Regions from separate parts of the Bacillus sp. FSL R5-0422 genome, predicted to be linked through region 1. Evidence: predicted binding sites of a transcription regulator. Region 1 holds the regulator's gene; the other holds the start of a gene.
The links. Region 1 encodes NrdR, which represses ribonucleotide reductase genes. Its sites were predicted from a motif close to AACACNATATATNGTGTT; they were not measured.

Region 1 (4,100 bases):
GCCATTTTCTTTTGTTCATTTCATTTGCTCCTCCTTCACGTGATAGACACTTTTATAAATGACGGCGGTTTTCTCCTTCGAGCAAGACTGCCTCTGCTAAATAGAGAATCCGTTCCATTAAACGAGCAGCTTTGACCTCTTCTTTTTCCCCGCGCTGTGAATACGTAAAGTGATGCTTCAGTTCACTTGGTGAGAAATTAGAGGAGAAGAAAGTCGGCAGCTGCTCTGCCATACGATATTGTAAAATCGTTCCAAGTAGTTCATCTCGAACCCAGCTTGTCATCGACTCGGCCCCAATATCATCAAGCATTAATATAGGAGTGGATTTGACCATGTTCAGTTTTGATTCTAATGTATGATCGGCTAACGAATTTTTTAGCTCTCTTACAAACTCAGGCACGTACACAAGGAGAGATGGATATTCCTTCTCCGCTAACTGCTGCGCAATGGCTGCAAGAATATACGTTTTTCCTACTCCAAACTTTCCGTGTAAATATAAGCCTTTCCCTTTGCCCGTCTCGTCATAGCTTTGCAGGAATTGCCCTACTTTTTGAATGACTTCCTGTCTTCCTACAACGTTCAAATCAGCAAACGTTGCTTGAAGAACATTTTGCGGAATGTACATACTTTTCATGAGCTCTTGCTGTTTTTTCTGTCTATCGAGCCGTAGCTTGACTGGACAAGGGGAATATTCAATATCAATACTCTGACCTTTAATCACAAGCTTTGGGTGATAACCGTCTAAAATCGCATTGACGTTCTCTTCATCTAAGCAATATGAACAGCCCTTCGCCTGCTGCACATATTCAAAAAGCCGGTTCAAGCTGCGATTGATCATATCTTCGTGTATGTCTTCTTGGTGCTCCTGTAAAAAAGTTTTTACATCTTCATCAGATAACACACTTTCTTTAATCTGATTGTATCTCACACGAAAATCTACGCGCCCTTTTAGCTGATCAAATGAACGACCGATCGGTTTCATCCTCATCTCACCTCTTCTTAATGTGCATTGTACTTTTTCATATTTTTAAACTGATCTAACAGTTTTTCTTTTTCTCGTTCGAGATCTTCTGTCGATAGACTGTCTGTTTGTTCTTTTGCTGGCTGTTCTTTCGTTTCGGTTTCTTTCATCCAGTCAGGAAGCTTCTCTTCACGAACAACTTTCCCTGATCCGTATGTGCTGCGCTGCTTTTTCTGCTGCGCCCATTCTGTCATTTGCCTATTCTCTTCTTTGGCAATTTTCATGGCTGCTGCCACAGTTTTAATTTTCTTTCTCACCCAATGAGCGGCAATTTTTTGCATATATGTTTTCGACAGCTTCATATCTGTTTTCAGCAATGTATAGTAGATCAAAACATTCATGACCCCTGGCTCTAGCTGCTGCTCAAGCATAATATCCTCGACAATTCTTAAGTCAGCATACGTTGGCTCAATGCCATCAGCCATATCTTTTAGCAGTTCCCTAGGCGAAATGTGGTCAAGCTTTTCAATCAGTTTTGCATCAGGCGTATCTGCTAACGGCGCCTTTGAAGCATCTTGACGCAAGTGTCTCGGCTGTTTTTGATCAATGAGTTTTGGCTGCTCGCCTCTATATTCAATTTGGTACCAGTCTCTTGCCGCTTTTCTCAATTCTTCTGTTGAGATCATTTGATCAGAACCGCAGGCGCCTGCTACAATATTTTGCATTTGAAGCGGGGTGATGCCGTATACAACGGCTAACTTCTTAATGGTTTCTTTCACCTGCTTTGTCAAAGCCTTTCTTGGAATCATCATATCAGACATACCCGCTAACAATAGATCGAAATCAAAGGAATCGTCTGAGAGCGGAGCCGGCTGACTCGATCCAACGGTCACATATTCATAGCCTTGATCAAGTGATGACGCCTGATTGATTTCTTCTGTCATCCTGCGTTCACCTGGCTGCAATACGTGAAAGACTTCTTCAAACGACCGCGAGATGTTCTTTGCCTCTGCCGGAACACCGGGATATGAGAAATAATCGCGAAGCTGCATATATTTCGCTTTCTCTACACGATGGTACAGCAGGACATTCAACATTCCATCTTGGAAAAACTCATCTGGTCTTAGCGGCGGCACAAGCTCATATGTAAACAGTCTGCCTTCTTCCGTTTCCTGTTCATATGTGCGGAGTAAACCAATCGCTTCAAGCTTTAAACGTTCCTCAAATATATCATTCAAATTCGTTTGCAGCATGACCATGAGCTGCCGATGAGGTGCGGGTTTCCCCCACATACGATTTTGTTCCAGCTCTCCCCACAGCGTCATATATAAGCTGAAAGCGGACATGCCTATAAGCGGCTGATATAAAAGAGTGATGAGCTGTCTATCGATGTCACCGAGCAATGAAGCGCTTTTGACGACATACGGATCGACGGCTAGCACTTCCTTCCAATGCTCTGTCATATGCTGATCCTCCCCATGAATTGCAATTGTTTCTATTGTACACCCTTTTTGCGTTTTACGCTTTACGCAGGAAAAAGAGCGTGAAGAATCTTCAGCTCTTTTTTAGCGTTCTTTCTTTAATAAATCTTTTAATTCATCAATAAAGACGTTGATATCTTTAAACTGCCGGTAAACCGAGGCGAATCTGACGTAAGACACTTCATCAATTTTTGCCAGCTCGTCCATCACCATTTCACCTACAAGCTCACTTTTCACTTCTGACATGCCTTGATTACGCAATTCTTTTTCGATATTAAAGCAGACATCCTCCAACTGCTTTAAAGCAACAGGACGCTTTTCACACGCTTTAATGAGTCCTCTCAGCATCTTTTCGCGACTGAATTCTTCTCGAATTCCCTCTTTTTTCACCACAATCAGTGGTAATTCTTCTAATTTTTCAAACGTCGTAAAGCGATATTGGCAGCTTTCGCACTCTCTTCTACGACGGATGGATTTCCCTTCATCTACTGGTCTTGAATCAAGCACCCTTGTGCCAAGGTGCTGACATGTGGGACATTTCATATCATCAGCTCCGATCTATTCTTGGAAGTTGTTTGTCTAGTTCATCATAAAGGGAAAAAATCGTTTTCGCACTATAGCCAAAATCTGTTGGCAGGGCTGTTTCTGTTGTCACATTAAAATCGACAGCTGTTTCAAAAGGACGAATTGAAATGACAGTCGCTACGAGAAAGGCTTTTTTCGGCATTGTGATATTTGCGCTCATTTCACCTCGTTCTGCTGAAACAGATGTCACTTGATAGGAAGCGTGCCTAGAAAGCATGGCTTCCAATGCTTGAAAAACTTGCGCATTCGTCGATTTGTAGTAATGGCTTTTCAGTTCTGACACTGGATGCTCGTCAGAAGTTTCTGTATGATTTGACATGAACCGTTTGAACTTTTGTCCTAAAGTCATATACGTATCCCCTTTGCCATAATGCCTCTTCTTTATTTTATAAAAAAAACCTTTGTTTTCCTAGAACAAAAGTATAGGCAAGTTGGGGAATGTTGGATTTCCTCTATTAAACAAATATAAAAAGGAGCATAACACAAAGGCATGTCAATGCTTTTGGCCAGCTCCCATTGCGATCTTTTTTTATGTTTACAGTGCTTTGGCTTGTGCCTGTTTCACTTGTACAGGTCCCATGCCTCGAGGAATTTCGATGTTTTCTCTTGTTTCAGCACCTAATTCATCTCCGATATGATCTGCTGCAATATTCGGATCTAGGTCGCCGCAAGTATAAACATCTATGCTCGCATAACCATGTTCAGGAAAGCTGTGAATTGTCAGATGAGATTCAGAAATAATGACAACTCCACTTACTCCTTGAGGTGCAAATTTGTGAAAAGCAACCTCTCTTACCTCAGCTCCTGATTTCAAAGCTGCATTTACAAACGTTTTTTCAATAAAATCCATGTCGTTCAGTTTATCACAGTCGCATCCCCATAACTCGGAGATAACGTGACGTCCGATTGTTTCCATCATGGACCCCCCTTAAACAAGAATGAAAGAGTGAAGTTCTAAGCAGCCGGACCGGACATATACCACGGGGGAAAGTTAGTCCAAAGAGGTCCTAACCCTTTAAGTATACCCGAATGAGTCTGCGAACAAGAAGTTCACGAAAAATAGTATACTTTGT
Region 2 (4,100 bases), 860 kb from region 1:
TCTTGGAACATGATATATGGATAGCCTGATTCTGAGCGAAGAACAGCCAATTTTTCAAGAAGCTTTCTCGGATTGACTTTTTCTTTTTTGACTTTCGGGTTTTCTACAAGCTCATCATACATTTCTTCCATGTCCATCTCATCAAGATGCTGTCCATATTCTTTATAGACTGTGTGCGGATAGAAAGTGTAAGCTGTTTTATCTTCTCTTGCAAGCTCAATAAATTTATCCGGGATGACGACACCGATGGACAATGTTTTCACACGCACATCTTCATCTGCAGAGATTTTTTTTGTATCTAAGAAATCATTAATATCTCTGTGGAAAATATTAAGGTAGGCACTGCCTGATCCTTGTCTTTGTCCCATTTGATCTGCATATCTGAATGCATTATCAAGAAGCTTCATCACGCCGACGACACCTTTTGTCGCGTTTTCAACATCTTTGATTGCTTCGCCTTTGGCACGAAGTTTTGACAAGTTCAAGCTGACGCCGCCGCCTAATTTTGAAAGCTGCATTGAAATATCAATCGCTCTTGAAATATCGTTTAATGAGTCATTCACTTCAAGCAAGAAGCAGCTCACAAGCTCACCGCGTCTTTTACGTCCAGCATTTAAGAATGTTGGTGTACTTGGCTGATATTCCTGATTGATCATCAGTTCTACAAACTCAAGGGCTTTTGCTTTATCTCCACCCGCAAAGAAAAGCGCTACAACTGAAATGCGGTCTTCATAGCGTTCAAGGATTTTCTTTTTATCATTTGTTTTCAGTGCATAGTCGTTGTAAAACTTAAACGCACTCATGAATGATGGGAATCTAAATTTCTTCGCATATGCAGCTTCGAATACCTCTTTAATATCCGCCATGCTGTACCGTCTTAAAAATTCTTCCTCATAGTAGTCGTTTTCTATTAAGTAATCAATCTTCTCTTCTAAGTTGTGAAAGAAGACTGTGTTTTGATTAATATAATCTACGAAATAACTATGTACAGCTTCTTTGTCCTTATCGAACTGAAACTTTCCTTCTTTTTGAATCATAATCTCGTTATTTAATTGTATCCACTTTGGAACCTGATTTTGTGACAATTCTTTCTACCTCCTGTGTAAACAATTCAACATCCCTTTTTGTTCCGCTTAGTTCAAAGGTGTGCAAAATAGGAACTTGATATTGTTTAGAAATCGTATCGGCGCTTTTGGCAAAATTATCTCCCCACACTTTGTTTCCACTCACTGCTACACCAAGTAAAAGGTGAGCATTTTTCTCTAAAAAGGATTGAGTGGTACTAGGGACTTGTCCAAATCCTGTCGTAAAGGTGACGAGAATAAACGGCGTATCCAAAAACTCTTCTCCAGTCAATTTTTGTTTGTCTGTAAAAGGGGTCTTGTCCAAAAAGCGTTGAACATTTCCTGTTTTTGAATCAAATACGATTTGAATCAATTCCATCACGACCTAGTTTTTAGTATTGTTGATCATTTCGTTATTCACTATATATAGTATACTATGTTTTTTCAAAACACAACATATAGATGTTCGAAACGAAAAAAATCAACCAACCCGGCCGAACATTCATAGCCGAACTCGTACGTTCAAATAAATAGAGCAGAACAGGATCTAAAAATAGACTGCTCTACTCTCTATTCAACTGAAACCGAAATCTATCATAACACGAAAAAAAATCGCTTAGTAGACTAGACTTTTTGTTTTATTTTTTGTAGGCATCGCACTGTAAATCTTCTGACACTTCTGTAATTTCCACTTCAACACCTAATTCTTTTAGCACCGCTTCAAGCGCAGAGACGATTGAAGCTTCTCTGACTAATTCTTTCCCATTTACAGAAACGCTTGTTCCATATTCGAAACAGGAGTCGTCTTCACAAGTTTGTTCCCAATGATTAATTTTAATTTTGTGTGTCATGAACTCATCCTTTTCTGTCTAGATGTCTGATGCATGATTATAGTGTAGCGACTTCACATTCATTTGTAAATTTACGTGCTTACTCTTCCACAGAATCGTCATCATCATAATCTTCGTCCCACTCATCTATGTATTTTGTTTTAATCAGGGTCAGTTCTCCCTCTTTTTCATCAAACCGGTACACCTGTACTTCATCATCTTTCACAACAGCGAAGTGATTATTTTTTAGTGCAACAGCTGATTGTAACAGACCTTCTATATCTCCGTGATCATCTTGATTAGAATAGTTATGCCAGCTTTCCTGTCTGGATTCAATGTTTGAAATGGCGCACGATCCAAATAAGACAACAATCCCAATTAGTAGAAGGATCACTCTAATTCTTCTTAATTCAAGCTCTGCGTTTTCCATATCGTTCCCCTCACCTTCCTTCATAATCCAATAAGGGATTATACGCAGAATAGGCAGAAAAGTTTCATGGCATGCAAAATAGCCCCTCTGCACTGACAAAAACGTAGCGGGTTCCGGCCGGTTTATTCGCAGATGCATGGGGCTATTAGTCGAACATTTCCTATTCTAATTCTAAATTTACATTCTTTTGAGGTGCAAATGTAGAAATGGCGTGTTTATAAATAAGCTGCTGCTTCCCTTCTGTTTCAAGCAGCACCGTGAAATTGTCAAATCCTTTCACTTGACCGCGAAGCTGAAAGCCATTCAGTAAGAATACTGTGACAAATGTATTGTCTTTGCGGATTTGATTCAAAAATTGGTCCTGAATATTAATCGGTTTCATGTTTCGTCCTCCTTGATTCTGATACCTACAGTTTCGCTTTAAGTCCAAGCTTTCCTGCTATATATGCGAAAATTTCCTCTTTTTTGTCTGAAAAGTGGCAAGGCGGTGTCATGTCGAACCAAGTGACATCCATTTTATTACGGAACCACGTGAACTGACGCTTCGCATATCTACGGGAATTTTGCTTTAATTGCTGAATGGCTTCATCCAGTGAGCACTCACCTTGGAAATACGTATACAACTCTTTATAACCAATCGCTTGAACCGATTGACAATCCTTCAAGCCAGATTGATAAAGTGCGCTCACTTCCTCAATTAAGCCTTCATCTATCATCATATCAATTCTTTGGTGAATGCGCTCGTACAAAAGCTCTCGGTCCATTTTCAGCCCAATGAAGGCTGTATCATAAAGAGGAACTTCTTGATGACCATTTTGCATTTCCGACATTTTCTGACCTGTTGCATGGATCACTTCCAGCGCCCGGATCACGCGGCGGACATTATTCGGATGAATGGCTTTTGCAGCATCAGGGTCTACCGCCTTTAGCTTTTCGTGTAGCTGAAGGGGGCCATGCTGCTGTTCAAAAAGCGCCATTTCTTCTCTAAAAGCAGGGTCACTTTTTTCATCGGTAAATGTGTAATCATATAAAACAGATTGAATATACAAACCTGTTCCGCCGACAATCATGGGTGTTTTCCCTCTAGCGGCAATCTCTTTGATTTTCATGCGGACTAGCTGCTGAAATTCAGCTGTAGAAAAAGATTCGTCCGGCTCTTTAATATCAATTAAGTGGTGCGGGACACCATCCATTTCTTCAGAGGTGATTTTAGCTGTTCCAATGTCCATTCCTTTGTAAATCTGCATAGAATCACCGCTGATAATTTCTCCATTAAATGCTTTTGCTATATGAATGCTCAGTTTTGTTTTGCCGACAGCGGTCGGTCCTACTAATACAATCACTGGTTGTTTCGTTTTTTTCATAACATCACTCTCTTTTACAAACTGCCTACAGTATAGCATAACTTCTCTTTCTCTCCTATAGAACGACTATCACCAGCCGAGTGGTTCATTTCCGACCACTTCATATGTTTTTCCTTTCAAACGGTGCGTATGCGTTGGCCGCTCCTCGTCGGGGCTAAAGACGACTCCTCCATATGGAATAGGGACAGAATCGTTATAGGCAGAATACGTGACTTCCTCAATCTCGTGATAATGCGTACCGTCCACTCTCGGTATCGCAGGCCCTGTGATACCATAATATCTGTGGAAATGCCCCCTCTCAAAAGAAGTGATTCCGCGATAGTAATGAGTATGCTGATCGGTACTGCTTCCATTGACAGGCTGGGAAATACCTTCTATTAAATGATAATGCTCTTCTGTTACATCCGTTCTT

Region 2: nrdI (class Ib ribonucleoside-diphosphate reductase assembly flavoprotein NrdI) is a predicted target of NrdR. The motif match lies at 1,481-1,498, and genes of this name have one in related genera.

The regions. Positions count from the first base shown of each region.
Region 1 is NZ_CP152014.1:2,501,593-2,505,692, forward strand. Features, by position in the region: gene MKX52_RS12770 (TVP38/TMEM64 family protein) at 1-19, opposite strand, end outside; gene dnaI (primosomal protein DnaI) at 53-982, opposite strand; gene MKX52_RS12780 (replication initiation and membrane attachment family protein) at 1,000-2,424, opposite strand; gene nrdR (transcriptional regulator NrdR) at 2,527-2,985, opposite strand; gene MKX52_RS12790 (hypothetical protein) at 2,990-3,376, opposite strand; gene speD (adenosylmethionine decarboxylase) at 3,563-3,943, opposite strand.
Region 2 is NZ_CP152014.1:1,641,839-1,645,938, reverse strand. Features, by position in the region: gene nrdE (class 1b ribonucleoside-diphosphate reductase subunit alpha) at 1-1,085, opposite strand, end outside; gene nrdI (class Ib ribonucleoside-diphosphate reductase assembly flavoprotein NrdI) at 1,045-1,437, opposite strand; gene MKX52_RS08225 (hypothetical protein) at 1,703-1,915, opposite strand; gene MKX52_RS08220 (YmzC family protein) at 1,995-2,324, opposite strand; gene hfq (RNA chaperone Hfq) at 2,485-2,706, opposite strand; gene miaA (tRNA (adenosine(37)-N6)-dimethylallyltransferase MiaA) at 2,732-3,688, opposite strand; gene MKX52_RS08205 (YmaF family protein) at 3,758-4,100, opposite strand, start outside.